DNA from 3 places in the Cronobacter muytjensii ATCC 51329 genome. Region 1 is predicted to be linked to each of the others. Evidence: predicted binding sites of a transcription regulator. Region 1 holds the regulator's gene; each other region holds the start of a gene.
The links. The regulator Fur, encoded in region 1, represses iron uptake genes when iron is present. The targets are predictions, from matches to a motif close to ATAATAATGAGAACNACTATCAA.
Positions count from the first base shown of each region.

Region 1 (4,235 bases):
TCAACGTCAACTTCTGGGACACCCTCTACTGGGGCGGTTTTGACAGCGTCAACGACTGGGCCAACAAAGGCTTTCGCGTTGTGGTCTCTAACCCTGATTACGTCTATCTCGATTTCCCGAACGAAGTGAATCCGGCGGAGAGCGGCTACTACTGGGGCACGCGCTTTAGCGACGAGCGTAAAATTTTCAGTTTCGCGCCGGATAACCTGCCGCAAAACGCCGAGACGTCGGTCGATCGCGACGGCAACGCGTTCAGCGCTAAATCCGATAAACCCTGGCCTGGCGCTTATGGGCTCTCGGCACAGCTCTGGAGCGAAGTGGTGCGTACCGATAAGCAGATGGAGTACATGATGTATCCGCGTCTGCTGGCCGTAGCGGAGCGCGCCTGGCACCGTGCCGCATGGGAGCAGGATTATCAGGCGGGGCGCGAGTATAAGGGCGGCGAAACGCATCAGGTCGATATGCAGGCGCTACAACGGGACTGGACGCGTTTTGCGAACCTGCTTGGCCGTCGCGAACTGCCGAAACTTGAGAAAGCGGGCGTGCAGTTCCGTCTGCCGGTGCCGGGCGCACGCGTGAAAGCAGGGGTATTGCAGATGAACATCAGCCTGCCTGGCGTGACGATGGAGTATTCCACTGATGGCGGCGCGCGCTGGCAGCCTTATGACGCCGCGCAACCGCCGCGCGTGACGGGCGAGGTGCAGGTACGCAGCGTAAGCGTGGATGGCAAACGCCACAGCCGGACGGAGCGCGTACAGCCGTAACGCGCTTTTTAAAAAAGCCAGCCTCCGGGCTGGCTTTTACGTGTGTTAAAGCGGTGTCTTACAGCGCCTCTGGCAGATGGTGAACGGCAAGCAGTTTGCCTTTGCTGATTTCAATATGTTTCGCGCTGCGTAGCTGGGACAAGGTTTTCATTACCATACTGCGGGAAAGATTTGTTTTTTTAACAATATAATCGGCGACGTTAATCCGGTTACGCATAAACTCATCCATCGACGCCAGACAATCGATATTGGCTTTAATCATACTGTAGCTGTTTCTGCCCAGCATAATTTCTTCCCGATAGCAAAGCATATTAATTATCCATGAGGACAAAATAAGAAGATGTAACTGGCAATGATTTTTTTCGATTTCCTGCATGAAATAATCAAAAGGAATTAACTGATAATGACATTCTGAATCAGCCTGTAATTTTATGAATTGGGATTTACCTAAATTCCGCGCCAGGCCCAGAACCGAAGGGGCGCTGCATTTTTCCAGCAACAGGCGGTCACTCTGGCGCATCAGAGAAAACTGACCGCCGCGAATGATGCAAATTTCCCCGTCTCGCAACGGGATAAGCGTATTTTTTTCCGCACGAGACCAGTTGCCGTAGCTATTGAAAATATCGGCAATGCGGTAAATCTCAGCAAGAGGTTTAGAGGGTAATACCATATTGGTTACCTTGTTTAAAATAAATTTATGTCGTTGCTGTATCTTAATGGATGCTTTTTTATTGCTGCAATAAGGGGCAGAGAAGAGGGAATGAACAACGGCAATCTTTCGTTGGCTAACCGCTTGACCGATAAAGATATTTATCTTTTCTGAATTTATATTTAATAAAATATATGTGGTTTAATTAAGCATTGTGCGCTGTATTAAAATACACATCTCTGTGTTATTAATCCAAAATGATACATGTGTATTTTCAGCGTCTGGTTTTCAGACAATAAAAAAGCCGACAAACGTCGGCTTTGGATCAGGCGTTATGGCAAGCGTTACTTCTCGCCGACCTCGTGCGCGTGTTCATTCTCGCGGCAGTCGCCATCGGCACAGTGACCATACAGATAGAGGCTGTGGTTGGTCAGGCGGATGCCGTGACGTGTCGCGATTTCACGCTGACGGGCTTCAATAGAGTCATCGCTGAATTCGATCACTTTGCCGCAATCGAGACAGATCAGGTGATCGTGATGATGCTGTTGCGTCAGCTCGAAAACGGATTTACCGCCTTCGAAGTTGTGACGGGTGACGATGCCGGCATCGTCGAACTGGTTCAGTACACGATAGACCGTGGCAAGGCCAATCTCTTCACCCATGTCAATCAGACGCTTATAGAGGTCTTCCGCACTGACATGATGATTGACCGGTTCCTGCAGCACTTCGAGGATTTTTAATCGAGGAAGCGTGACTTTCAGGCCGGCCTTCTTTAATGCGGTATTGTTGTCAGTCATGCGGAATCTGTCCTGTTGCTTAACGACTCGCCCCAGAAGGGAGCGATACATCGGATACGCCGAAGATGAATGCGTCTCATTATAGAACTGACATGCCTAAATGAAAACCGCAAGCGTCCGGCAAAAAAGAGCTTAAAAATCGTGGACCCGCCAGCGTTTTGCACGGGGAGGCCTGATAATTAAGGATGCCATTGTACAGCGTAGTGAGGGAAAGTTAAAAATTTGTAGCAATTATTTTCATTGCTTTTATCTATCAACCGGCGCGGACGGTCGCCCGCGCCGTTTATCATCAGGCGTTGATGATTTCCTGCAGGTGCAGCTCTTCGGAGACCTGTTTCACCCATTTTTCAACGCGTTCCGCCGTCAGCTCCGGCTGGCGATCTTCATCAATTGCGAGGCCGACAAAGTGATCGTCGTCTGCGAGACCTTTGGACGCTTCGAAGTGATAACCCGCCGTCGGCCAGTGGCCAACAATGGTCGCGCCGCGCGGCTCGATAATATCGCGAATGGTGCCCAGCGCGTCGCAGAAGTATTCTGCGTAATCTTCCTGGTCGCCGCAGCCGAACAGCGCGACCAGTTTACCGTTGAAGTCAATTTCTTCCAGCGTCGGGAAAAAGTCGTCCCAGTCGCACTGCGCTTCGCCGTAGTACCAGGTCGGGATGCCAAGCAGAAGAATATCGAACGCTTCCAGATCCTCTTTGCTGCTTTTAGCAATGTCATGCACTTCAGCAACGTCTTTCCCGAGCTGTTTCTGGATAATTTTCGCGATATTTTCGGTATTGCCGGTGTCGCTGCCGAAAAAGATGCCTACGATTGCCATAAGAAGAATAACCTCTTGAATCTAAATGTGATGGTGCTGGCATAACGCCCACAGATAGGGCAATCATAGCAGAACAGGTGAAGGTGCGGAAACGGTATCAGGCGCCGGGTGCACTCTCTGCTACATTGCCCCGTCCTTTTGGGTAAAATTCAGACCAGACCTTACTCCTGCAAGGCTTTCAGCTGAGCGAGGAGCATAGCTTCTATCAGCTCGCTGCGGCTGATATTACGCGCCTGAGCCAGATGGTTCAGCGCGTCCACCGCATCGGCGTTCAGCTTCAATTCCACGCGCTTAAGCCCGCGAACTTTGTCACGCTTAAGCTGGTTGCGCTTATTGATGCGCAGCTGTTCGTCGCGCGACAGCGGATTGGTTTTCGGTCTGCCCGGACGGCGTTCATCCGCGAAAAGATCGAGCGTTGTGCGGTCCGTTTGTTCTTTTGCCATGGTATGAGTATAGACAGGGGAAACAGGCTGCCGGGGCGGGCCCGGCGGTATTTCAGCGCGCCATCATACATCAGGCAGCGAAGCGCGCCAACGCATCCGGCGCGCGACGGCGCCGGTCGGTCTGTTTTTAATCAGTTTCCAGAAAACGCCGGATAGCGCGCAGCACCGCCTGCGGCTTTTCGGCATGCACCCAGTGACCCGCGCCCGCGATAACGTGCGCGCGGGCCTGCGGGAATTGCGCCAGCAGCGCTTCGCGGTGCGCTTCTTCCACATAAGGCGACGCGCCGCCACGGATAAACAGCGCCGGGCCGCGCCAGGCGGGGAGGGGTTCCCAGCCGACAATATGGGCGTATTGATTCCACAGCACCGGCACATTGAAGCGCCAGACGCCATCGACAAACGACTTCAGCAGAAACTGAATCACGCCTTCTTCCGCGATATACTGGCGCATGATATCCGCCGCCTGCTGGCGTGTTGTCGCGCCCGCATCGCTCACCGCGTTGACCGCCGCGAAAATGTCGTCGTGGCGGCGGACCTGATAATCCACTGGCGCGATATCGATAGCCACCAGCTTTTCAATGCGATCTGGCGCCAGCGCCGTTACCGCCATCGCCGCTTTGCCGCCCATCGAATGCCCGATAAGAATCACTTTCTCCAGCCCCAGCGCATCCAGCGTATCGAGAATGTCCTGCGCCATCGCCGGGTAATCCATCGTCTCGCTACGCTCAGAAAGCCCGTGGTTACGCAAATCGACCTGCACAA
Region 1 covers NZ_CP012268.1:2,735,952-2,740,186, reverse strand. Annotated here, with positions in the region: gene AFK63_RS12680 (beta-N-acetylhexosaminidase) at 1-764, shown strand, start outside; gene AFK63_RS12675 (helix-turn-helix domain-containing protein) at 823-1,434, opposite strand; gene fur (ferric iron uptake transcriptional regulator) at 1,758-2,210, opposite strand; gene fldA (flavodoxin FldA) at 2,500-3,030, opposite strand; gene ybfE (LexA regulated protein) at 3,192-3,473, opposite strand; gene ybfF (esterase) at 3,601-4,235, opposite strand, start outside.

Region 2 (4,235 bases), 1.1 Mb from region 1:
GAAGGGCGCGGTGCGAACGTATCATACCACTGGCAGCGACAGGGTGAAGGCGGGAAAAGCAGGCAGGAACAGGTGCTATCTTGTGACAGCGAAAAGGGGAGGCGTGCCTCCCCGTTACCTTTCAGAAGGTCATCGTGACGCCCGCGTAGTAGGCGCGGCCCGGTTCGTTGTATGTGGAAGCGCCTTCGTTTTCACGATACAGCGTTTTATCGAACAGGTTGCTGACGCCGCCGTTCAGACGCAGATTTTTGGTCAGCGCATAGTTCACGCCCACGCCGACAATGGAGTACGCGCCAACTTCCTTGTGGGAAAGGTTGCCGCCATCCTCAAGGCGAATTTCTGCCGCCTGACGCGGCTTCTGACGGCCATAGAACGTCCAGTTGAGATTAGTGGAAATTTTGTCGTTCACCTGCCAGTCGAGCATAGTGTTGACGGTATATTTCGGGATAACCGACAGCGGATTGCCGTTCTTTTTGGTTTCCGATTTGATCATATAAGTGGCGTTGGTGCGCCAGTTCAGCGCGTCTTTCAGCACCGGAATAGTCAGATTGCCTTCGAGGCCTTCCACTACGGCTTTACCGCCGTTTTCCCAGCGAAGGATATTGTTGCCATTGGATGCGTAGCCAATCACCTTGTCGCCTGAGACTATCTTGTTCTGGTAGTCGTTACGGAACCAGGTGATCCCTGCGTCAAAACCCTCTTTGGTGAATTCCAGACCGATCTCTTTGTTGATGCTGATTTCCGGCTTCAGATCTTCATTGCCGAGCAGATAGCAGCTGCCGCTCACGCCAATCGGACAGCCGTTGCCGCGCGTGGAGAGCAGGTAGCCTTTGCTCGACTGATAGAGGTTCGGTGCTTTAAACGCGCGGGCGATACCAGCCTTCAGCTTCACATTATCGCCCAGCTCCTGGGAGAGGTTGAGGCTTGGGCTCCAGTTGCCGCCGAACTGGTTATGATGGTCGTAACGCAGCCCGGGGATGACGACGGTACCGGGCAGGACATCGATATTGTCTTCAAAATAGACGGCACCGAGGGTCGCGCTGTTTTTACTGCTGCGCGAGGACGCGTCGCCGGAAACGTCGCCAATTGTGGTGTTATTGACGTTGGTCGCCTGCATGGATGCCGGGTCGTTGAGCTCTTCACGATCCCATTCCGCACCCAGCGTCATGGTCTGATCCACCAGCAGACTCAGCGGCACGTTGATTTCGCTGCTGGCGCGATAGTTTTCGAGCCGGCTGGTGCTGTATTTCTCATCGGTGATCATGCCTTCGACGCGGCCCGTCGTCCCTTCCTGAAGACGCGTATTGTTGGTTTTTTCGTAATAGAAGCCGGTTTTCGACTGGCCCCAGTCCCAGATGCCGTTATGGGTAATGCCGTAGCTCTGGCGATACATCCGGTTGGTTTCGTGGCCGTAGAGCGAAGGGACGAGACCGTCAGGGCTGACATTGCTGTTACTGTTCTGGGTGTCGCCCGCGTAGATGTTGCCCTGGCGGCTGTAGCCGTATTCAAAATCCAGGATCTGCTCCGGCGTTATCTTCCAGGAAACCACGCTGTTGATATCTTTATTGCGCACCCCTTCGCGCCCGGCGGCGTAAGAGCCATTCTGCGCAGTGTTGATGTCGTAATCGTCGGCATCGGTTTTGTTCAGATTGCCGTAAAGGCGCATGGTCAGCGCGTCGCCTGCCAGTGGGCCGCTCAGGCTGAAGTTGGCGCGTCGGGTAGCGCCTTCTTTGTCATTTTCAGGCTGGTTGGTGAAAAGTGAGAGCGAGCCGTGCCAGTCGTTGGTCGGGCGTTTGGTGATGATATTTACCACGCCGCCTGCCGCGCCGCTGCCGTAACGCGCCGCCGCAGGGCCGCGCAGCACTTCGATGCGCTCCACCATCTCGGCAGGCACCCAGTTGGTGTCGCCTCGTGTATCGCGCTCACCACGCCAGCTGTAGCGCACGGCGTTACGTGAGGTAACCGGGACACCATCGACCAGAATTAATGTGTTTTCCGGGCCCATGCCGCGAATGTCAATCTGGCGGTTATTGCCGCGGCTGCCGCTGGCGCTGTTGCCGGTCAGGTTAACGCCGGGCATTTTGCGAATAATGTCTGAAAGGTCGTTGACCGGCGGGTCTTTTTCGATGTCATCCGCGGTAATAACAGAAACGCCGGGCTGCTGCTTCAGCGCCTGCTCTGCGGTGGCCTGAACGACCATTACATCGCCGTCGTCCACATCCGCCGCCTGCGCGGCCCAGGCTCCGCTCCCGAGAAGTGAGGCCACCGCCAGCGCCAGTGGCTTGCGAATGTCATGCTTTTTTTCAAACATTATCAATTATTCCATTTTGTGTAGAAATGTTATCGCAAAACGGCATGATAATGATAACAATTATCATTACAACAGGTTGAGGGGAATCTCCATGATTTCTCCACATTTGCTCTAAATGTGTGCGCGTAATAAAGAAGCGCATAGTGAAAACGGGAAGATAGCCAGTCTGGAAAAACGCGCATAAAAAAGCCCCCGGGGAATGACCGCGGGGGCGTTGCATATTTGGCGTACCGGGAAGCGTTATTTTTCTTCCTGCGGCATGTGACGGTAGATGTAAACGCCGCTCAGCAGGGTAAATACCAGCGTCAGGCCCGGAATGCCAAATACTTTAAAATTCATCCAAACCGCCTCCGGCAGCCAGAAGGCGACATAGATATTCAACAGGCCGCAGAAGATGAAAAACATCGCCCAGGCGAGATTGAGGCGCGACCACGCCTGCGCGGGCAGGGTTATCTCTTTACCCAACATGCTCTGGATCAGCGGCTTTTTCATCACCCACTGCCCAATCAGCAACGCACCCGCAAACAGGGCGTAAATAATGGTCACTTTCCACTTAATAAACTCCGCATTGTGGAAATAGATAGTCAGCCCGCCGAATACCGCGACCAGCACGAAGGTCACCAGCGTCATTTTTTCGACCTTGCGGTATTTATACCAGCTGTAGATAACCGCCAGCGCAGTGGCGACGATCAGCGCCGCGGTCGCCCAGAAAATGTCATGCAATTTATAGACGACAAAAAAAACAATCAGCGGCAAAAAATCGAGTAACTGCTTCATACATCGGTTCCATCAGAAGGCCCACGTGCGACCACCGCCCGTGGGCAAAAGGGTCATTCCCGGATAAGCATATATAACCGGAATAAATAAATGAGCAGCAGCGCCGTCAGCAGGTTGCTGAAAGTGCCGGCAACCACCGCGCCGATTTGCGGCGTCAGCGCGGCAAAGGCAGGCGTAAACAGCAGCAGGGCGGTACGGGCCAGCAACCACAGCAGCACAGCAGGCGCCACCAGGCGCATATTGCGCCACGCAAGCCGCATACTGCTGCGCATCGAACCGAAAATGCCCGCTTTATCCTGCGCCATCATCACTGGCGCCAGCGACAGTAAAATCGCAAGGATCACGCCCGGCACCACCACCAGCATAATACCCATCTGCACCAGAAAGGTGGTCAGGAAGATCAGGATGAATAAGCGAGGCAGCAGCGGTGCGGCGGCGCCAATCGCGCGCAGCGCGCTGACGCTCTGTCCGGCGGAGACCGCCTGGATCAGCAGCAGAACGCCGCCCACCAACAGTGTATTGCCGAACATGCCGGAAAACGTCGAGGCAGCGGAGGCTTTCAGCAGCACCTGCTGCTGTTCCGGCGTCATATTTTGCACCAGCTCAAACAGGCTGGCACTGTTGCTCAGCGCATCACCCTCGCTCAGCATTGCCAGTTGATCCGCGTCCGGCGTGAAGGCGCGACCGAGGATCATAGAAATAAAGGCGCAAAGCAGCGCAATCAGCAGGATGGTCACCAGCTGATTGCGGAAAAAATTACCCGTGTCACGGTAAACGGATTTTGCCGTGATAGACATGCACTCTCCTTGGGTTGGCAGATGTTATTCCGCCGGCAATTGTACCCTGGATGATGGCGCAGTGGCAGCGCTGTAAAGGGGCGCTACAGGTAAGGAATTGTCAGGAAGCGGGGGCAGGCCATAGCGGGCGCGGGCGCGATTACACGCCTCGTTCACCACGCCGCCTTCGCCGGACATCGCAAATTCCCGACACGGCGACGGCCGGTTTTCATAAATTGTGCAGCGTACCGCCTCGCCGGGCGTGCCTTCCAGCGCCACGCAGCGGCTCTGTTTCTGGTTGGTGCCGCTCATGCAGCGCAAAAAGGGGGTGAGCGGCTCGGTAAGGGAAGCCGGGACAAGACCGCCGGCGT
Region 2 covers NZ_CP012268.1:1,609,046-1,613,280, forward strand. Annotated here, with positions in the region: gene AFK63_RS07485 (TonB-dependent siderophore receptor) at 122-2,311, opposite strand; gene AFK63_RS07490 (septation protein A) at 2,552-3,088, opposite strand; gene AFK63_RS07495 (YciC family protein) at 3,142-3,885, opposite strand; gene AFK63_RS07500 (YkgJ family cysteine cluster protein) at 3,910-4,235, opposite strand, start outside.
Region 2: a site for Fur is predicted at 2,356-2,378, ahead of AFK63_RS07485 (TonB-dependent siderophore receptor). Genes of this name have one in related genera too.

Region 3 (4,235 bases), 1.0 Mb from region 1:
GTGAAGTGAAACGGTATTGCCGCAACAATCCGCAAGACTGAATAAAAACTGATCATTATGAGCGGGCGGGGGATGCTAAAGAAAATTTAACTTAAGTATTGATATTAAGTGCATAAAAAAACACCGACCCGGCGAACCGGGCCGGTGTTATGCATAAAAAACCGTTTTACCAGGCGTAGCTGACGGTGGCGGTGACTGTCCGGCCCACGCCATAGAAGCACGCGGTATCCGACGCGCAGGCGGAGACATATTTCTTATCCGCGAGGTTGTTGACGTTCATTTGCAGCGCGGCGCCTTTCAACTGGCCATTGAGTTCGCCGAGGTCGTAGCGGAGCATGGCGTCATAAAGATCGACCGACGGTACTTTGAAAGTGTTTTTCGCATCGCCATAGCTGGTACCAATGTAACGCACGCCCGCGCCGGCGGTGAGCCCTCTTAACGCGCCGCCGGGCAGCGTATAGCTGGCGAAGGCTGAGGCCATATGCGCCGGAATACGCGCAGGGGTTTTGCCTTCGGTGCCCGCCACGGTAGTACTGACGTTTTCGGCATCGGTATAGGTATAGGAAGCGATCAGGTTCAGGTGCTGTGCAAGCGTGGCGTGCAGTTCGGTTTCGACGCCTTTTGACTCCACTTCGCCTGCATTTTCGAAATAGCCCTGCGTGCTGTTGTACGTCGCCACGTTGGTCTGTTTCAAATCGTACAGCGCAAGCGACATCAGCACGCTGTCGGTCGGCTGATATTTCAGGCCCACTTCCGTCTGCTTGCCCTCCATCGGTTTAAATGGCGCGGTGCCGGCAGCGCGGTTGGTTTGCAGATTCGGCTCAAACGAGGTGCTGTAACTGAGGTAAGGCGACAGGCCGAAGTCAAAGGCGTAGAGCAGGCCGGTGCGCCAGGTGAATTTATTGTCGTTCTGCTGCGTCGAGGTGTTGTCCAGCAGATCGGCGGTGCGCACCTCTGAAACGTCATAGCGGCCCGAAAGCAACAGTTCCCATCGGTTCCAGCTCAGTTGATCCTGGAGATAGAGGCCCATCTGATCGAGATCCTGCTGTTCGTTAGTGGTCGGCGTCAACGCGCTGTCGCTGATGTCGAGGCCATAGACAGGGCGGGTCCAGTCCAGGTTGTAGCGGGCGCCGCTGTCGCGCGCGAGGCGCTGGTGGTCGCGGCTCTGCTTATAGTCGAACCCGGTCAACAGCGTATGGCTGATATCGGCGGTATCAAACCGGGCTTCCAGCTGGTTATCCAGACCGAACTCTTTTGTGTCGCGCTGTTCATGCTGCGGACGGCGCTGTAACACGGTCGAACTGGCGGCGCTGTTCACATAGACCAGATAGCGATACTCCTGGGTAATATGACTGTAGCGGGCATTCTGGCGCAGGGTGACGGCGTCGTTAAGCTGATGCTCCAGCTCGTAACCCACGGAGGTTTGCTCGCGGCGCGAGGTGTCGTAATCCGGATCGCTGACGTTGAAATCGCGCGCAATGGTGCGCCCGTCAGGCGTTGGTTTTGCGGTACCGTAAGCGGGCAGGAAATTGCGATAGCCCGCATCGGGATCTTTCTGGTAGCTCGTCAGCAGCGTGAAGCGCGTCTGATCGTTAGCGTACCAGGTGAGGGCGGGCGCGATTGCCACGCGGGACTCTTTATAATCTTCCACCTCGTTGCGCTGTGCGCGGCCCAGGCCGTTGAGGCGCCACAGCACACGGCCGTCGTCATCCAGCGCGCCGCCCACGTCAAACGCGCCCTCCGCCAGCCGGTGATTGCCGGTGCGCAGTTGCACCTGTTGCGCCGCCTCGCGGGATGGCCGCTTGCTTGTCATGCTGATAAGCCCGCCGGGGTTGACCTGACCGAACAGCACCGATGCCGGGCCGCGCACCAGTTCAACCCGTTCCAGCAGCCACGGGTCGACCACGCCGGTTTGTGATCCCGCGGTCGCGCCGAAGCTCAGACCATCCAGAAATTTCGGTACATAGCTGAAGCCGCGCACAAACACTTCATCGTTGCGGTTGGATCCGCCGCGATATTCGGTAAACGCGCCGGCGCTGTAGCGCAACGCCTGCGACACCGAGGTGACATCCAGCGCCGTCATCTGATCGCGCGTCACCACCGAGACCGACTGCGGCGTGCGAATAAGATCCGCGCTGGTTTTGGTGGCGGAGAGGGTTTTCGTGGCGACCATGCCTTTCAGCGGGGCGTGCGGATCTTCCGCCACGCCGTTCGTCACCACCATTGTCTCTTCACCGGGCGTGGCCGCCTGCGCGCCGCTACTGCCGACGGCAGCGAGACTGAGGATGCCGGGGATTATTATCTTATTATTTTTTAAGACCATTTCTGTCGTTTTCCTTGTCTTCATCATTAACCTGCGCGGCGGCGCAACGGCGAACCGCGCGTAAATCACACGACTGCAAACGGCTCGATGATATTGAAAATCATTACCATTTGCATTAAGTTGTTAACAAATTTTAAGGAGAGTCGAGTGAAGCGGATTGCGATAGTGATTGGCCTGCTGATGGGCGTCAGCACACTGCCGGGCGAGGCGGCTTCATGCCTGAAGGGAACGGCGAGCGGGGAACTGAGCGGCACGTTTGACCGCCGCGGGCGCGTTTGTATTACCCAGCCGGTGATGAAGGAAAACTATGTCGCCGCGACGCTTTCCGGCGCACAGCGCGCACAACTCACGGACGCGCGCCAGCAGAACCTGCGCGCCCTGGTCGCGCGCGGCCCGGCGGATGGCGCGCATTCGCTGCTGTTTGCGCTGCCGGCGCAGCAGGCATCGACGCTTATTCTTGAGGGCGAGGCGGGGACGCCGTGGTCGCTGCGCTGGCAGGCGCATGAGACCGTGCCGCTCGATCGCGAACAGCCGCTCGCACCGGTCAGTCCGACGCTCCAACAGCTGGCGCGCCACCTCGCGGCAGGCGGCGACACCGCGGCGTTCTGGCGCCAGATCGCCGCGCGCGGCACGCCGCTGGTGGAGCCGGTCGACAATGACCACCGGCGCGTCACGTTTTTATGGCGCGGCGCGCGCCGTAACGTGTTTATTCTCGGCTCCCCTGGCGGCGATCACGATCCGCTGTTCCGGCTTGGTCAGTCAGACGTCTGGTTTCGCAGCTATGTGGTGCCTGCTGACACGCTGATGCAGTATAAGCTTGCGCCGGACGTGCCGAAGACCAATGGCGGGGCGCGCGAACAACGCCGCGCTATTCTCGCAACCGCTCAGGCGGATCCGCTTAACCCGCGGCAGTTTCTCCCAGGCCAGGATGACCGCTGGAACCGCGCGTCGCTGCTGGCGCTCGGCGGCGGGCGTCAGTGTGGCGTACCGGCGGATCTCAACGGCGTGCGGCACGGCACGCTGACACGCCATACGTTTGACAGCGCGCGGCTCGGCAACCGGCGTGATATCCAGCTCTATCGACCGGCAAAGGCGGCGCGCTGGACGCTGATGGTCTTTGACGGCAATACGTATCAGGAGGACTACCGGCTGGCGTCGGTGGTCGACCGCCTGATTGCCGACCACCGCCTGCCGCCGGTGAATGTGGTATTTATCGACAGCCTTGACTTCGCGCGGCGCAGCCACGAGCTGCCGCCCAACCGCGATTTCGCCGACATGATGGCGCTGGAGCTGCTTCCCTGGCTGCGGGCGCGCGGTATTGAACCTCAAGGGCGGCGCACTATCGTCACCGGCTCCAGCTACGGCGGGCTGGCGGCGTCGTGGGTGGCGCTGCGCCATCCGGCAGCATTCGGTAATGTGCTGAGCCTGTCAGGATCGTACTGGTGGGCGCCGAAAGGGCAGCCCGCGAGCTGGCTGACGCGCGAATATCAACGTGCGCCGCGTCTGCCGGTGCGTTTCTGGCTACAGGCAGGGAGGTTTGAAACGCAGGGGCCGGATGGCGGTATTTACCGCAATACCGTGGAATTTGCGCAGACGCTGAAAGAGAAGGGCTACGCGGTGAGTTTTCATCCGTGGTCGAGCGGACATGACTATGCCGCGTGGTGCGAAGCGATGATGCAGGGCGTGTTGGATCTCACTCAGGCTCGCCGCGTACACGGCGAGTCAGAGTAATTACAGCGCGCTCAGCTGCTGGTAAAGCGGACCCGCGTTTTTATCGAGCTGCGGAAACAGGCTTTGTGACAAGAGATCAGACACGGCGTGGTTTGAGGCCAGCGCGATGAACGCCTCTGGCTGGCTGACGCTGTAACTGAAACTTGAAAAGGTGGTGGCCGCTTTGATTTCGACATCCGCC
Region 3 covers NZ_CP012268.1:1,728,183-1,732,417, forward strand. Annotated here, with positions in the region: gene AFK63_RS08070 (TonB-dependent siderophore receptor) at 167-2,323, opposite strand; gene AFK63_RS08075 (alpha/beta hydrolase-fold protein) at 2,504-4,054, shown strand; gene AFK63_RS08080 (hypothetical protein) at 4,055-4,235, opposite strand, start outside.
Region 3: a site for Fur is predicted at 2,417-2,439, ahead of AFK63_RS08070 (TonB-dependent siderophore receptor). Genes of this name have one in related genera too.